Mesorhizobium onobrychidis: one gene and its partner. The protein of the gene in region 2 interacts with the protein of the main gene of each other region in a pairwise test. Links are inferred from orthologs where the notes say so. Each region holds a gene or a part of one and is shown on either strand. Other genes may lie near its edges. The genes, in order: recO and recR.

Region 1 (6,549 bases), 5.2 Mb from region 2 along the record:
TCGTCCAGGCGCTGTTGCTCGCTCTGGTTATCCGCACGCTCCTGTTTCAGCCATTCTCTATCCCGTCCGGGTCGATGCGGCCGACCTTGCTTGAAGGCGACTATCTCTTCGTCACCAAATGGTCCTACGGCTTCTCCCGCTATTCGCTGCCGTTCGGGCCGGACATCTTTTCGGGCCGCATCTGGGGCGCCGAGCCGAAGCGCGGCGACGTGGCGGTGTTCAAGTTCCCGCCGGACCCCTCCGTCGACTACATCAAGCGCGTCGTCGGCCTGCCGGGCGACAAGATCCAGGTCAGGGACGGCCAGCTCTTCATCAACGGCGTCGGCGTGCCACGCCAGAAGGTCGGGCAGATCGACAATCGCGACATTACCGAGGAGAGCGGGCCGGTCGACGTCTATCGCGAGACCTTGCCGAATGGCGTCAGCTATGACACGCTCGACCTGATACCCAACTCGATCGGTGACAACACTCAGGAATTCGACGTGCCGCCCGGCCACTATTTCATGATGGGCGATAACAGAGACAATTCCTCGGACAGCCGCTTCACCGTAGGTTTCGTGCCCGACGACAACTTGGTTGGCCGCGCCAATCTCATCTTCTTCTCGATCGGCGGCAGCGCCAGCCCGCTCGAAATCTGGAAATGGCCGTCGCTGATGCGCGCGTCGCGCCTGCTCCATTTCGTCAATTAGGATCATGGCGGCGACAAAACGGCTGACCGTCGACGCGCTCGCCGAAGCGCTCATGGAGCGCACCGGCCACGCCTTTGCCGACCGCCAGCGCCTGCAGCGCGCGCTGACCCATGCCAGCGCCCGCAGCAACCATGCCGGCATCGACTATCAGCGTTTCGAATTCCTGGGCGACCGCGTCCTCGGACTGGTCGTCGCCGACATGCTGCTGGCGGCGTATCCGGACGCTGCCGAAGGTGAGCTGTCGCTCCGGCTCAACGCGCTGGTCAATGCCGAGGTGCTGGCGGACATCGCCGAGGAGATCGGCCTGCCGGAGTTGATCCGTGCCGGCTCGGACGTACGCGGCCTGGACGGGCGCAAACGCGTCAATCTGCGGGCTGATGCGCTGGAATCGCTGATCGCCGTGCTCTATCTCGACGGCGGGCTGGAGGCGGCCCGCGCCTTCATCCACAAATACTGGCGGCCGCGCTCGCAGGCCATCGGTGCCGCCCGCCGCGATGCCAAGACCGAACTGCAGGAATGGGCGCATCAGGCGGCAGGCGCCGTGCCGGTCTACATAATTGACAGCCGCGAGGGACCGGACCACGATCCGCTATTCACCGTCAGCGTCAAGGTCGGCGCCTATCCGCCGGCGATCGGCAGCGGGCGCTCCAAGCGCGAGGCCGAGCAAGCCGCGGCCACTGCACTGCTGTTGCGCGAAGGCGTCTGGCTCAATAAGGGGAGCGCGGCATGACCGCCACCGATGACGTCCCGCCGGCAACAGAAGCTGCCGTCACACACTCCGGCTTCGTCGCGCTGATCGGCGCGCCCAATGCGGGGAAATCGACGCTGGTCAACCAACTGGTCGGCGCCAAGGTGTCGATCGTCACCCACAAGGTGCAGACGACGCGCGCCATCGTGCGCGGCATCGCCATCCACAACAACACACAGATCGTCTTCGTCGACACGCCGGGCATTTTCAGGCCGAAGCGGCGGTTGGACACGGCGATGGTGACGACCGCCTGGGGTGGCGCCAAGGACGCCGACATCGTGCTGTTGCTGATCGACGCCGAGCGCGGCATCAGGGGCGACGCCGACGCCATCCTCGAACGGCTGAAGGATGTCCGCCAGCCGATGGTGCTGATCCTCAACAAGGTCGACCGGGTCAAGCCGGAGGCGCTGCTGGCCCTGTCCGCGGCAGCGAATGAAAGGGTGCCCTTCAAGCGCACCTTCATGGTCTCGGCGCTAACCGGGTCGGGTTGCAAGGACCTGCTCGACTATCTGGCCGAAACCCTGCCTGCCGGCCCCTGGTATTACCCGGAGGACCAGATCTCCGACCTGCCGATGCGTCAGCTGGCGGCGGAGATCACTCGCGAAAAGCTCTATCTCAGGCTGCATCAGGAACTGCCCTATTCCTCCCATATCGAGACCGAGAAATGGGAAGAGAAGAAGGACGGCTCGGTGCGCATCGACCAGACCATCTATGTCGAACGCGACAGCCAGAAGAAGATCGTGCTCGGCCACAAGGGCGAGACGATCCGTGCCATCGGCCAGGCGGCACGCATGGAGATATCCGGTATCCTCGAACAGAAGGTGCATCTGTTCCTGTTCGTCAAGGTGCGCGAGAACTGGGGCGACGACCCCGAGCGCTATCGCGAGATGGGGCTGGAGTTTCCGCATTAGAGCATGTTCCCGAAAAGTGGGAGCCGGTTTTCGGAAAAGATCATGCTCAAACAAGAAGTCACTATCGATACAGCTCTCGTGAGCCGGTTGGTCGCCACGCAATTTCCCCGATGGAAGGATCTTGCTGTCAGGCCGGTTGCATCGGGCGGATGGGACAACAGGACCTTTCGTCTCGGAGACGATATGCTGGTGAGGCTGCCGAGCGCGGCGGCCTATGCCTTGCAGGTGGAAAAGGAACACCGCTGGTTGCCAAGGCTTGCGCCTCTGCTGCCGCTGCCTGTCCCGGTTCCCTTGGCGATGGGAGCCCCGACCGACAACTATCCCTGGCATTGGTCCGTCTACCGCTGGATCGAAGGCGAGACGGCGACGCTGGAGCGTATTGCCAGCCTGCCGCAATTCGCGGCCAGCCTGGCCCAGTTCCTGGTCGCCCTGCAACGGATCGATCCCGCCGGTGGACCGGCGCCAGGGCAGCACAATTTTTTTCGCGGCGGACCACTGAGCGTCTATGACGGTGAAACCCGGCAGGCAATTGCAGCCCTCGACGGCAGGATCGACACGGGCGCCGCCAGCGCGGTCTGGGAAGCAGCGCTTGCCGCGACATGGTATGGCGCGGCCGTTTGGTTCCACGGTGACGTCAGTTGGGGAAACCTGTTGGTCAGGCAAGGCGCTTTGAGGGCCGTGATCGACTTCGGGACTTCGGGCGTGGGCGATCCGTCGTGCGATCTGGCGATTGCGTGGACGCTCTTCGAAGGGGAAAGCCGAGAGTTGTTTCGCGCGGGTCTTCAGGCCGATGAGGCAACCTGGGCGCGAGGCCGTGGCTGGACGCTATGGAAAGCGCTGATTACGGCCGCCGGCCATATAGACGTCAATCCAATCGAAGTTGAAAAGTCGCGACGCGTGATCGATGAAGTGCTTGCCGATCACCAGCGCGCGGACCGCTACGGAAGGGGCTCACAGAGGGCCTGAAAAACCCCAATCTTGATTTCGCCACCGAAGCGGTGACAAGCTCCGTTCATGGAATGGCGCGACGAGGGAATCATTCTCGGCACCCGCAAGCATGGCGAAACCAGCGCCATTCTTGAGGTCATGACGCGTGCGCATGGCCGCCACCTCGGCCTTGTGCGCGGCGGCCGCTCGCGCAAGCAGCAGCCGGTTCTGCAGCCCGGCAACCGCGTCGACCTGTTGTGGCGGGCGCGGCTCGACGAACACCTTGGCACCTTCCAGGCCGAGGCGATCGAGATGAACGCCGCCCGGCTCATGGACAGCGCCGTCGCCATCTATGGGCTGCAGACCATGGCTGCGCATCTGCGCCTGCTGCCCGAGCGCGACGCCCATGACGGCCTCTACGAGACACTGGCCGTGATGATCGCTCACCTCGACGATACGGACGCCGCCGGCGAGCTGGTAGCGCGCTTCGAACTGCTGATTCTCGACGAACTCGGCTTCGGCCTCGATCTCAGCCAGTGTGCCGCGACCGGCGCCAGGCAAGACCTTGCCTATGTCTCGCCGAAATCCGGGCGCGCCGTGTCGCGCCAGGCAGGCGCGCCATGGCGCGACAAGATGCTGGTGCTCCCCGCATTCCTGCAGCGCGGCTCCGGCCTGCGCGCCGATCCGGCGGCGATCGAGGACGCCTTCCGGCTGACCGGCTTCTTCTTTTCCCGCCATGTCTACGAGCCGCGCGGGATCGAGGCGCCCGGTGCCCGCGCCGGCTTTCTCGCCGCCTTGCGCAAGCACCACGCGGCGGGCAAGGAGATTGGCGCCGAGACCGCCGCCGGAGAAATCATTACATGAGCGAAGTGGAACTTTATCCCGGCCGGGTCTCGCCGCTCGGCCTCGGCACCATTCCGCACGGCGACATCTCTAGATATACCGGCCTGGAATTGCTCCAGCGCATCATCGACAACAAATACCCGGCGCCGCCGATTTCGTTCCAGCTCAGTTTCGACCTGACCGAAGTGTCGGAAGGACGCGCGGTGTTCCGCGGCATGCCGAACGAGCGCTATCTCAACCCGCTGGGTGGCGTGCATGGCGGCTGGGCCGTACGCTGCTGGATTCGGCCCTTGCCTGCGCGGTGCAAACGCTGCTCGACAAGGGCGAGGCCTATATGACGGCGGAGTTCAAGGTGAACCTGACACGGCCGATCACGCCGAAGACCGGCGAGGTGGTGTGCGAGGGCAGGGTGGTGCACAAGGGCCGCACATTGGCGGTTTCGGAAGCAACGCTCAAGGATGCCAACGGCAAGCTGCTGGCTTTTGGTACCGAAACGTGCTCGATCTTTCCGGCTGCCAGTCTGGCGGCGCGCTGACTCGGCTGGCCGTCTGGCCGCCGTATTTGTCAGTAACTACTGGCTTGGTTTGGGGGAACCGCCATGTTCGAAAGCCTGATCGGCCTAGTCGCGATCATCGTGCTGTTCGTCATTATCTCGCGCCAGCAGAGCCGTATCGGCCTGATCGAGCGCGAGCTTGGCGCGCTGCGCAGCCTCGTGCTTTCGGGCGCGCATGTGGCCCCGCCGCAGGCCAAGCCGGTAGAACAGGCCGCAAACGACAGCATGCCAACAGACGCGGCAGTTGCGGCCGTGACCGAAATTGTCCCGTCATCGGCGGGCGAGGCTGAGGAAAAGCCGTCCATAGAGGTTGAAGCCGGGGAGATTGCATCCGGACCGTGGGCTGCGGGCGAAGCGGCGCCGGCTGGATCTGCACCTGCGCAACCGGCCGCCGCGACGGCGAAAGCGACGCAAAAGCCTGACATTGAAACGGCGCTCGGCACCCGATGGGCGGTCTGGGTCGGCGGCATCGCGCTGGCGCTGGGCGGCCTGTTCCTGATCCGCTACACCATCGAGGCCGGCATTTTCGGTCCCGGCGTGCGGCTGAGCATGGCAGCAATGCTCGGGCTGGTGCTGGTCGCCGTCGGCGAGTTCATCCGCCGTACCGGCTTCAAGGTGCCGGTGCAGGGCGTTGCCGGCGCCTACATTCCGGCGATCCTGACGGCGGCCGGCGCCTTCATCCTGTTCGGTACGGTCTATGCCGCGCATGGCGTCTACGGCTTCATCGGGCCGGCGCTCGCCTTCACGCTGCTCGGCGCCATCGGCGTGGCGACGATCGCAGCAGCGCTCGTACACGGCCAGGCGCTTGCCGGCATCGGCCTGCTCGGCGCGGTGGTGACGCCGATGCTGGTCGCTTCGCAGGCGCCTAATCCCTGGGCGCTGTTCGGCTATTTGGCGATCGTGCTCGCCGCCACCGGCGTCATCGCCCGCCTGCGCGACTGGAAATTGCTGATGGCGGCAGCGTTCGTCGGCACCGGCCTCTGGACCATTCTTTACATGACAGATGCGCCGGGCACCAACCTGCCTGTCATCCTCTTCATCAACGCGGTGACCCTGGCCGTGCTCGCCCTCGTCTGGCTCGGCCGTCGCCGCGGCGAAGCACAACCGGCCACGGGCTTCGACGGGCCGTCGATCGCACCTGGCTTCTTCGTCGGTCTTTCGGCGATGTCGCTTTTCGTTGACCCCGCATACGCTGCCGTCGGCGATGCCCTGCCGGGAGCAGCACTTATCGCAGCCCTGGTCGCGGTAGCGCTCTACCGGCCGCTGGCGCTGGCGCTTCTGCACGCCGCAGGGCTGGCGACGGTGCTGGTCTATCTCGGCATCATTCCGCCAACCTCCGTCGCTGCAGACTTTTCAGGTGGCGTTCTCGACGTCGAAGGTCTGCCGGCGGCAGTTGCCGATACGCTGATGCTCAGGATCGGTATCTTTCTTGGACTTATGTTCATCGGCGCCGGATTCTGGGCTGCGCGCAAATTTGCCGCGTCGGCACAAATCCGCGCCGCCTCATGGGCGGCATGGGGCGCTGTCGCGCCGCTGGTCATTCTGTTGGCGCTCTGGTTCACCTTCGGCAATCTCGACCGCGATCTTGTCTACGCGGCGGTTGCAGCCCTTCTGGTGGTGGTCTTCGCCGCCGGCGGCGAGTGGATAGCGCGCGGTGAAGAGCCGCCGCTACAGGGCGGTGCTGCCGTCTCCTTCGCGATTGGCGGGGCAGCAGTCGCCGCCTTGCTGATGATCTACATGGCCTTCGGGTCCGGCTGGACCACCATCCTCCTGGGTGCGGCGGCCATCGTGCCGGCGCTGGCCACCCGCTGGCGCGCCTATCCGGTGCTCGGCTGGATTTCGGTCGGCACGGTCATCGCCGTACTCGGCCGCGTCGCC
Region 2 (9,031 bases):
GGCATGCCAGGCGAGCAGCGCTGCTCCTTGCGCCATCGCGCCGGCCGCCGCCTCGTCGATCAGCCCCTGCATATAGACCGAGCGATAGTCGATGGCCTTGATGGTTTCGGGCAGGTGTTCGGGGTCGATGCCGGCCGGCACCGCGAGCACCGGGCCGCTGTCGGAAAAACCGAGCAGGACGCCATGGTCGAGCGACAGCTCGAGCGGCTGGCTTTCCTCGGCGCCGAACCAGGGGTCGAAGCCGCCATCTTTGAGCTTGAGATAGAGCCGCCCGCCATGCATCAGCAAAAGCCTGGCTGAGGGATCGGCGAGTGCCTTTTCGACGGAATCGTCGGCGCGGTTTTCCGATTGCCGGTCGATCATGTTGCCGGCGAAGCCGACGAACTGGCTCGGCTCACGCAAGGGCGCGTCAAACAGGCGGAAGCTCATGGGGACTCAACTTCAGGATGGACACGGGACAGGCTTATAGCGCCGCCTTTATCTTCTGCGCAAACCGGCGGAGGTCCGACCGCTGGTAGGGCTCGCGCATGCCGTGCCCCCACACCGGGCCCGGCCAGCCGGGATCGCCTTCCGAGCGCGCGATGACATGGACATGCAACTGACGCACGATGTTGCCGAGTGCGCCGGTGTTGATCTTGGTGCAACCGGTCACCGTCTTCAGCGCCTGCGCCACCATGTTGGTCTCGAACGTCAGCATCGCCTGGTCGAGCGGCGTCAAATCGTGGATTTCCTCCGCGCCCGGCCGCTGCGGCACCAGAAGCAGCCACGGCCAGCGGCGGTCGTTCATCACCCGCAACTCGCACAGGCCGAGCCACATCAACTGCTCGCTGTCCGCCTCCAGACGAGCATCCAGCGTGAATCCGGCCTCGAGGCCCGGCAGCATCGGCGTTTCCTTCACTTTTGTAGTGTTTTTTAGACTTTTGAACGCTAGAGCGGCTGCCGGTGGCCCGCAAGAGGCGGCAAGCGAATCATTGCTTTGTGACGGCAGTTATGCTAACGGTTTGGCTATGGTGCTGATTTGCGCCAATGACCCGCCCCGAGGCGGGTTTTTTGTTTCAGCTTTCGGCGCCACTCCCGGCTGATTGATCCTGCGCCCTTGCATTTCATCGCCGAATTGCCGATATGGAAAGCGGGAGGTTGGTGGTGGACGGTCCACTCGCCAACCGGGTCAGGTCCGGAAGGAAGCAGCCCTAACGAGCCCGGAACGGGTCATTGTTCCAGCCTCCCACCTCTTCGCCTTTCTCCCGCGACATTGACGGCGCCAAGCCCTGCGGGCGAAACTATGCGCAGGAATCGGCCGCCTGCAGGCGCGGCCCTTGGAGCTTTACGGGCGAATGAGCGAAGCCGGAAATTCGGGAACGGAAAAGGCCGCCGCCTATCGCGTTCTGGCGCGCAAATACCGTCCTGCGAATTTCTCCGAACTGATCGGCCAGGAGCCGATGGTCCGCACCCTCACCAATGCTTTCGCCACCGGCCGGATAGCCCAAGCCTGGATGCTGACTGGCGTGCGCGGTGTCGGCAAGACGACGACGGCGCGCATCCTGGCGCGGGCGCTCAATTACAAGACCGCGACTGTCGACCAGCCTTCGGTCGATCTTGCCGTGCTGGGCGAGCATTGCCAGGCGATCATGGAAGGCCGCCATGTCGATGTCATTGAGATGGACGCCGCCTCGCACACTGGCATCGACGACATCAGAGACATCATCGAGCGCGTGCGTTACGCGCCGGTCTCGGCGCGCTACAAGGTCTACATCATCGACGAAGTGCACATGCTCTCGACCCAGGCCTTCAACGGCCTGCTGAAGACGCTGGAAGAGCCACCGCCGCACGTCAAATTCATCTTCGCCACCACCGAAATCCGAAAAGTTCCGATCACCGTCTTGTCGCGCTGCCAGCGCTTCGATCTCAGGCGGATCGATGCCGGCGCGCTGGTCGCGCATCTCTCCTCGATCGCCGGCAAAGAAGGCATTGCCGTCGACGACGACGCGCTGGCGATGATCGCCCGGGCGGCCGAAGGCTCGGCGCGCGATTCGCTGTCCATTCTCGACCAGGCGATCGCCCATGGCAGCGGCGCGGTCAGCGCCGAAGCGGTGCGCGCCATGCTCGGGCTGGCCGACCGCGCCCGTATCGTCGACCTGTTCGAACATGTGATGAAGGGCAATGTGGCGGCCGCTTTGGCCGAGTTCCGTAACCAGTACGATACCGGCGCCGATCCGGCCGCGGTGCTGACCGACCTTGCCGAGTTCAACCACCTCGTCACCCGGCTGCGCTTCGTACCGACGGCCCTCGATGACGCCTCGCTGTCGGAGGACGAGCGCCGGCGCGGCGCCGATTTCGCCAAGACGCTGTCGGTCAGGGTGTTGTCGCGGACCTGGCAGATGCTGTTGAAAGGCATTCCCGAGGTGCAGTCTTCCAACCGGCCGGTCAGTGCCGCCGAAATGGTGCTGATCAGGCTGGCGCACGCCGCCGACCTGCCGACGCTGGACGAGGCATTGAAATCGCTGGAGAGCGGAGCATCGGTGCCCAATGGCGCGCCACGTTCGAATGGTGCGCCCGCAAGCTCTGTCGTCGCAAATCCCGGCCCAGCAAATCCCGGAAATGGCGGCGCCAGCGCTGTGGCGCAGACGCGGATGCCGACGGCCAATGGCGGCGCGCAGACCATGCGGCTTGTCGAACCCGAGCCGATGCCTGCAGCCTTCGGTCCGGCGCCGGAGCCGGTCGCGGATGCGCCGGTGCCGGTGCCGGCGCCGGTGCCGGTGAAGTCGCTGGCCGACATCGTCGCCCTTGCCGATGCCCAGCGCGACATGGCCTTCAAGGTGCTGGTGAAGCGCTGCGTGCGCCTGGTGCGCATCGAGCCGGGCCGTATCGACGTCAGCCTGACCGATGACGCGCCGAAGATGCTGCTCAACGATCTGACCGCCAAATTGCGCGCCTGGACCGGCCGCAGCTGGCTGGTCTCGCTGTCAAAGGAAGAAGGCGGCCAGACGCTGGCCGAGATGGAATCAACCAAACGCGAAAACGCGCTCCTCGATGCCAAGAGCGACCCGACCGTCGCCGCCATCCTGGCGCGTTTTCCCGGCGCCAAGATCATCGACGTGCGCATTCCCGACGCACCGGAAACCGATGCGGTGGAGGCCGAGGTTCCGATCGAGCCGGCCACAGACGAAGACGAAACCTGATATCAATCGTAGAGGACCACGCGATGAAAGATCTTCTCGGCCTGATGGGCAAGGCGAAAGAAATGCAGGCCAAGTTCCAGGCCATGCAGGACGAGATCGCCACGTTGGAAGCCACCGGACAGGCCGGCGGCGGCCTGGTCAGCGTGACGCTGACCGGCAAATTCGAGATGAAGTCCCTGAAAATCGACCCGTCGCTGTTCAAGGAGGACGAGGTCGAGATTCTGGAGGATCTGCTTCTCGCTGCCCACAATGACGCCAGGGCCAAGGTCGAGCAGATGATGCAGGAAAAGACCCAAGCATTGACCGCAGGACTGCCGATACCGCCGGGAATGAAGCTGCCGTTCTAAGGTGTGTTATAGCTATGCCGATCGACTGAGCCCATTGCTCCAGCCTTGGGGAAGCCCCTCCTGTGGAGATCCTAAGATAGGATCCATGCCGTTATAGTGGCCATGGAGTGCCATGCCGCGATCCGGCGGTCGCTTGCTCCACCGTGTCCATTCGGCAACTCCGCACACTTAATAACGCTTTAGCCATCTTTTTGCCTGAAAGTGTCTCATTCTTGCCGCAACCAGGGGCGGGCTGGCGACAGAATTGAGGGGATATCTTTGATCGCGACCCGATGGAAGACGCCGTTGCTGCTCGGCGTCATCACCTCTCCGCTGTTTTTGGCAGCCTGCAGTCAGACCACGCACGGTCTGTCCGTGGCCAGCCTGACCGATACCGTCAGGTCCCGGCCCTACAGCCACACAGCGAAGGACAAGGAGTGCCTCCAGCGCGCGATGTTCTTCGAATCCAACCGGTCGAGCCGTGACGGGATGATTGCCGTCGGCACGGTGGTCATGAACCGGCTGCGCTCCGGCAAGCACGGCAACACCATCTGCCAGGTGGTCGGCGAGCGTGGCCAGTTCGCGCCGGGCGTGATGACACGGCGGATGAATTCGAAGGCGATGCCCGATGTCGAGGAAGCCGCCGAGGCGGTGCTCAAGGGCGAGCGCAAGGCCAAGCTGAAGAACTCGATGTTCTTTCACACCGCCGGCCTGCGTTTCCCCTACAAGAACATGCACTACACCATGGTCGCCGGCGGCAACGCCTTCTACGAAAAGCGCGGCCGGAACTGGAAACCGTTGCCGGACGAGCCCACGGTCGCCATGGCACAGTCCGCACCGCGGACTTCGGCGCGCGCCGCACCAGTGACGCTCGTGGCCTCCGCGGCGCCGGCCGCCAAGGCAGAATTCGCCAAGGCAACATCCACCAACGCAACCTATGTAACCGCGGTCGCATCGCAACCGGCGATCCCCAAGAAGGCGACGCCGGAGAAGGCGACCCTTGTGGCGATGCAACAGCCGATGCAGGAGCCGGACGCGGCCCGTTTCGGCGGCGCCGCCGGTGCGCGACCGGTCACGTCATTCCCGGCGGTGCCGGCTGAGCCGACCATGTCGTTTGAATCGACACCCGAGAACACCGACGCCATTGGCGCGATGATCGCCGGCGAGACACGGCCGCTGGAAGCGTACTGACGGCAGCAGCATCCCTGCGCGTGAACGGGCCGCACGCCGCTGGAGTGTTCCAAAGCGCGCGGAAAAATCCTAAACCGATGCGATGTCGAAGCGAATCGCCGGTCCCGAGATCGAACGCCTGATCCAGCTTCTGGCCAAGGTGCCGGGGCTTGGGCCCCGTTCGGCCAGGCGAGCAGCGCTTCACCTCATCAAGAAGAAGGAGCAGTTGCTGTCGCCTCTGGCCGCCGCCATGAGCGAGGCGGTCGACAAGGTGCGCATCTGCTCGACCTGCGGCAATGTCGATACATCCGACCCCTGCATGATCTGCACCGATCCGCGCCGCGACGCCGGCACGCTTATCGTCGTCGAGGACGTGGCCGACCTGTGGGCGCTGGAGCGGGCGGCCGCCATGAATGTCCGCTATCACGTGCTCGGCGGATCGTTGTCGCCGCTCGACGGCATCGGCCCCGAGCAGCTCAACATCCGCTCGCTGGTCGACCGTGTCGCCGGCGGCGAGGTCAAGGAGGTGATCCTTGCCGTCAATGCCACGGTCGAGGGCCAGACCACCGCGCATTATCTCACCGACCAATTGTCCGGCTTCGACATCAAGGTAACGCGGCTGGCGCATGGCGTGCCGGTCGGCGGCGAGCTCGACTATCTCGACGAAGGCACGCTGGCCGCCGCGCTGCGCTCGCGGACGGCGTTTTGAGGCGGGAGGGGTGCTCTTGAGATGATTGCATTCCGTCGTGCCCCCCTCTGTCCTGCCGGACATCTCCCCCACTTGGGGGGAGATCGGCTGTCATCGAAGGCTTCGCTTATCTTCAACGTTGAAGAGAAGGCGCGGTCAGTGCAGCTGCCAATCTCCCCCCTCGTGGGGGAGATGTCCGGCAGGACAGAGGGGGGCGCGACAGAACGCGGACTTTGCAGGCTGGCCGTCGCTTTTCTCCTCGTCGCACTGACTGCCTTCCTCCTCGCCACCCCCGCCTCAGCCACAAAAATCGACGACCAGTTCCACGCTTGGCTGCAAGCCGATCTCTGGCCCGAAGCCAACGCCAACGGCATCTCCAGAAAAACCTTCGACGCCGCCTTCGACGGCGTCAAACCGAACCTCAAACTGCCCGACCTGGTGATGCCGGGCAAAAAGGCGACGACGCCGCAGAAGCAGCATCAGGCGGAGTTCGGTTCGCCCGGCGCCTATTTTGCCGAAAAGACGGTTCGCGCCGTCACCGCTGGTGGCCGCACGCGCGCAGCGGCCAATGTCAGGACGATCGCCGCGATCGAGAAGCGCTACGGCGTGCCGGGCGAGGTGCTGCTGGCGATCTGGGGCCGCGAGAGCGGTTTTGGCGCGGCGAAGATGCCTTACGACGCCTTCGAAGTGCTGGGCACCAAGGCATTCATGGCGACCAGGAAGGACTTCTTTCGCACCGAGCTTATGGCAGCACTCGAGATCGTCGAGCGCGGGCTGGCCCCGGCTGGGGCGATGAAATCGTCATGGGCAGGCGCGCTTGGCCAGCCGCAGTTCATGCCGAGTTCGTTCCTCAGACATGCCGTCGATTTCGATGGCGACGGTCGGGCCGACATCTGGAACTCGGTGCCGGACACGCTGGCCTCGATCGCCAACTATCTCGTCCACTATGGCTGGGTGAAGGGCCGCGGCTGGGGCTTCGAGGTGACGGTGCCTGAAGCGGTCTCCTGCTCGCTCGAAGGTCCGGACCAGGGCAAGAGGATTTCCGAGTGGGCTGATATGGGCATCGAGCGCGTCGCGGCAAGACCGTTTGCGGCGCGCGAGTTGAGGGCCGAAGGCTTTCTTTTGATGCCGGCCGGGCGCAGCGGTCCAGCCTTCATCGTCACGCCCAATTTCTACGTGCTGAAGCAATACAACACCAGCGATCTCTACGCCCTGTTCATCGGCCACGGCGCCGACCGAATCGCCCATGGCGACAGCAATTTTTCAGGGCGTTGGGGCGCGGTCGGCGGGCTCCAGAGGTCGGATATCGCCGCCTTGCAGCGGGCGCTGGAGGCCGAGGGCTATGACGTCGGCAGCGCCGACGGCCTGCCCGGTTTCAAGACGCGCCGCTCGATCGGCAAATGGCAGGCCAGGGAAGGTCGCGCCGCCACCTGTTTTCCCAACGCCGACCTGGTCACCGCGTTGAAATAGCTGCACTCCGGGTTGTCGCTTCCGGCGGTGGTGGCTGCCTGATCTGGTCCAACAAACAGCTTTGCAAATGCTCGTTGCCGCGCTTGAAAGCGCCGGATATGGTGAGGCGGAACTGGATAAAAGTTGCCCAAGACAACCGGTTCAGGGGGCACCGTTGATTTGGCAAGAGAACGCCACAAGCCTGGGCTGGGAACTCAGGTCAACAAAAACAGGGAACAGTTAAAAATGATGATGGAAAAGTTTGCTCTACGCTCCCGCTTCTTGCTCGCGGGCGCAGCCATGTCCGCGCTGCTTCTGGCCGGTGCGCCTGCCCTTGCCGTCACGCCCGCCGACACGCTGGTCGAGGGTTTGGCGATCGACGACATCATCTCGATGGATCCGGGCGAGGCGTTCGAGTTCTCGACTGCAGAGGTCACCGGCAACACCTACGATCTTCTTGTCCGCCTCGATCTCAGCGATACGTCCAAGGTCAAGGGCGATCTCGCCGAAAGCTGGACTGTCTCCGACGACGGCCTGACCTACACCTTCAGGCTCAAGCCCGGCCTGAAATTTGCCTCGGGCAACCCGATCACCGCAGCTGATGTCGCCTATTCGTTCGAGCGCGCCATCAAGCTCGACAAGAGCCCGGCCTTCATCATCGGGCAGTTCGGCATCAATGGCGACAACGTCACTGAGAAGGCCAAGGCCGTCGATGACACGACGTTCCAGTTCACTGTCGACAAGGCCTATGCGCCGAGCTTCGTCTTGAACTGTCTGTCGGCAACGGTCGCCTCGGTCGTTGACGCCAAGCTGGTCAAGGAACATGTCGCCGCGGTGACGCCGAGTGCCGACTACAAATACGACAATGACTTCGGCAACGCCTGGCTGAAGACCGGCTATGCCGGCTCCGGCGCCTTCAAGCTGCGCGAATGGCGGGCCAACGAGGTCGTCGTCATGGAGCGCAACGACAATTATCACGGCGAAAAGGCCAAGCTTGCCCGCGTCATCTATCGCAACATGAAGGAAAGCTCGGGCCAGCGCCTGGCGCTGGAGGCCGGCGACATCGACGTTGCCCGCAATCTCGAGCCGAACGACCTCGACGCCATCGCCAAGAACGCCGATCTCACCACCACCAGCGCACCAAAGGGCACGGTCTTTTACATCAGCCTCAATCAGAAGAATCCGAACCTCGCCAAGCCCGAGGTTCGCCAGGCCTTTAAATATCTTGTCGACTACGATGCCTTGAGCTCGACTATCCTCAAGGGCATCGGCGAGATCCACCAGACCTTCCTGCCGAAAGGCGTGCTCGGGGAACTGGACGAGAATCCGTTCAAATTCGATGTCGCCAAGGCCAAGGAACTGCTTGCCAAGGCCGGCCTCGCCGACGGCTTCAGTGTCACCATGGACGTGCGCAGCAGACAGCCGGAGACAGGCATGGCCGAATCGATCCAGCAGACGCTGGGACAGGCCGGCATCAAGCTGGAGATTATCCCCGGCGACGGCAAGCAGACGCTGACCAAATACCGCGCCCGCAATCACGACATCTATATCGGCCAGTGGGGCCAGGACTATTTCGATCCGAACTCCAACGCCCAGACCTTTGCCAGCAACCCGGATAATTCGGATGAAGGCAAGACCAAGACGCTCGCCTGGCGCAACGCCTGGGACATTCCGGACTTGACCAAGGAAACGGAAGCGGCCCTGCTCGAGAAGGATTCGGCCAAGCGCGCCGCAATGTACCAGGATCTGCAGAAGAAGGTCCTCGAAACCAGTCCTTTCATCATCATCCACCAGCAGCTGGAAGTGGCCGGCCTGCGCAAGAACCTCAAGGGCTTTGCGCTCGGCCCGAGCTTCGACACCAATTTCGTCGGTCAGATCTCCAAGGAGTGATTCCCGCGGACGCGCCGCATGAGCACTGTTGAAAGCGAAGCGACGGCAGGGCGCGGTAGCGCCCGTGCTGTCGCTGTCGCGTCGTCGATCGCCCGCTTCCTGGTCATCGCGATAACCACCTATCTCGGTCTTCTCGCGGTGACCTTCTTCATCGGCCGGGTGATCCCCATTGACCCGGTGCTGGCGGTGCTCGGCGACCGGGCGCCGGCCAATGTCGTCGAGCGCACGCGCCGCGAGATGGGGCTCGACCTGCCGCTGATCGAACAGTTCTACATCTATGTGAAAAATGCCCTGAACGGCAATTTCGGTACCTCGGTGCTGACCACCAA

The links.
Region 1: the proteins of recR (region 2) and recO interact in binary tests that used the Escherichia coli proteins (3 or more experiments, as listed by UniProt). The link is inferred for Mesorhizobium onobrychidis from one-to-one orthologs.

Annotation. Positions count from the first base shown.
Region 1 is NZ_CP062229.1:5,279,309-5,285,857, reverse strand. What follows is about bases 2,512-5,250. They hold recO (DNA repair protein RecO), read left to right. Parts: upstream 2,512-3,362; coding sequence 3,363-4,139; downstream 4,140-5,250. Other genes in these bases: IHQ72_RS26330 (DUF2339 domain-containing protein), read left to right, coding at 4,717-5,250; IHQ72_RS26350 (aminoglycoside phosphotransferase family protein), read left to right, coding at 2,512-3,314. Also shown: lepB (signal peptidase I), read left to right, coding at 1-689; rnc (ribonuclease III), read left to right, coding at 694-1,419; GTPase Era, read left to right, coding at 1,416-2,348; more of IHQ72_RS26350, read left to right, coding at 2,391-2,511; more of IHQ72_RS26330, read left to right, coding at 5,251-6,549. UniProt on the Escherichia coli protein: Involved in DNA repair and RecF pathway recombination.
Region 2 is NZ_CP062229.1:52,034-61,064, reverse strand. The notes cover bases 3,860-6,581. They hold recR (recombination mediator RecR), read left to right. Parts: upstream 3,860-4,778; coding sequence 4,779-5,384; downstream 5,385-6,581. Other genes in these bases: IHQ72_RS00255 (lytic murein transglycosylase), read left to right, coding at 5,556-6,581; IHQ72_RS00265 (cell wall hydrolase), read left to right, coding at 3,860-4,696. In the rest of the region: nudC (NAD(+) diphosphatase), read right to left, coding at 1-429; IHQ72_RS00285 (HIT family protein), read right to left, coding at 464-883; IHQ72_RS00275 (DNA polymerase III subunit gamma/tau), read left to right, coding at 1,335-3,179; IHQ72_RS00270 (YbaB/EbfC family nucleoid-associated protein), read left to right, coding at 3,203-3,526; more of IHQ72_RS00265, read left to right, coding at 3,785-3,859; more of IHQ72_RS00255, read left to right, coding at 6,582-6,833; IHQ72_RS00250 (ABC transporter substrate-binding protein), read left to right, coding at 7,059-8,702; IHQ72_RS00245 (ABC transporter permease), read left to right, coding at 8,721-9,031. UniProt on the Escherichia coli protein: May play a role in DNA repair. It seems to be involved in an RecBC-independent recombinational process of DNA repair. It may act with RecF and RecO.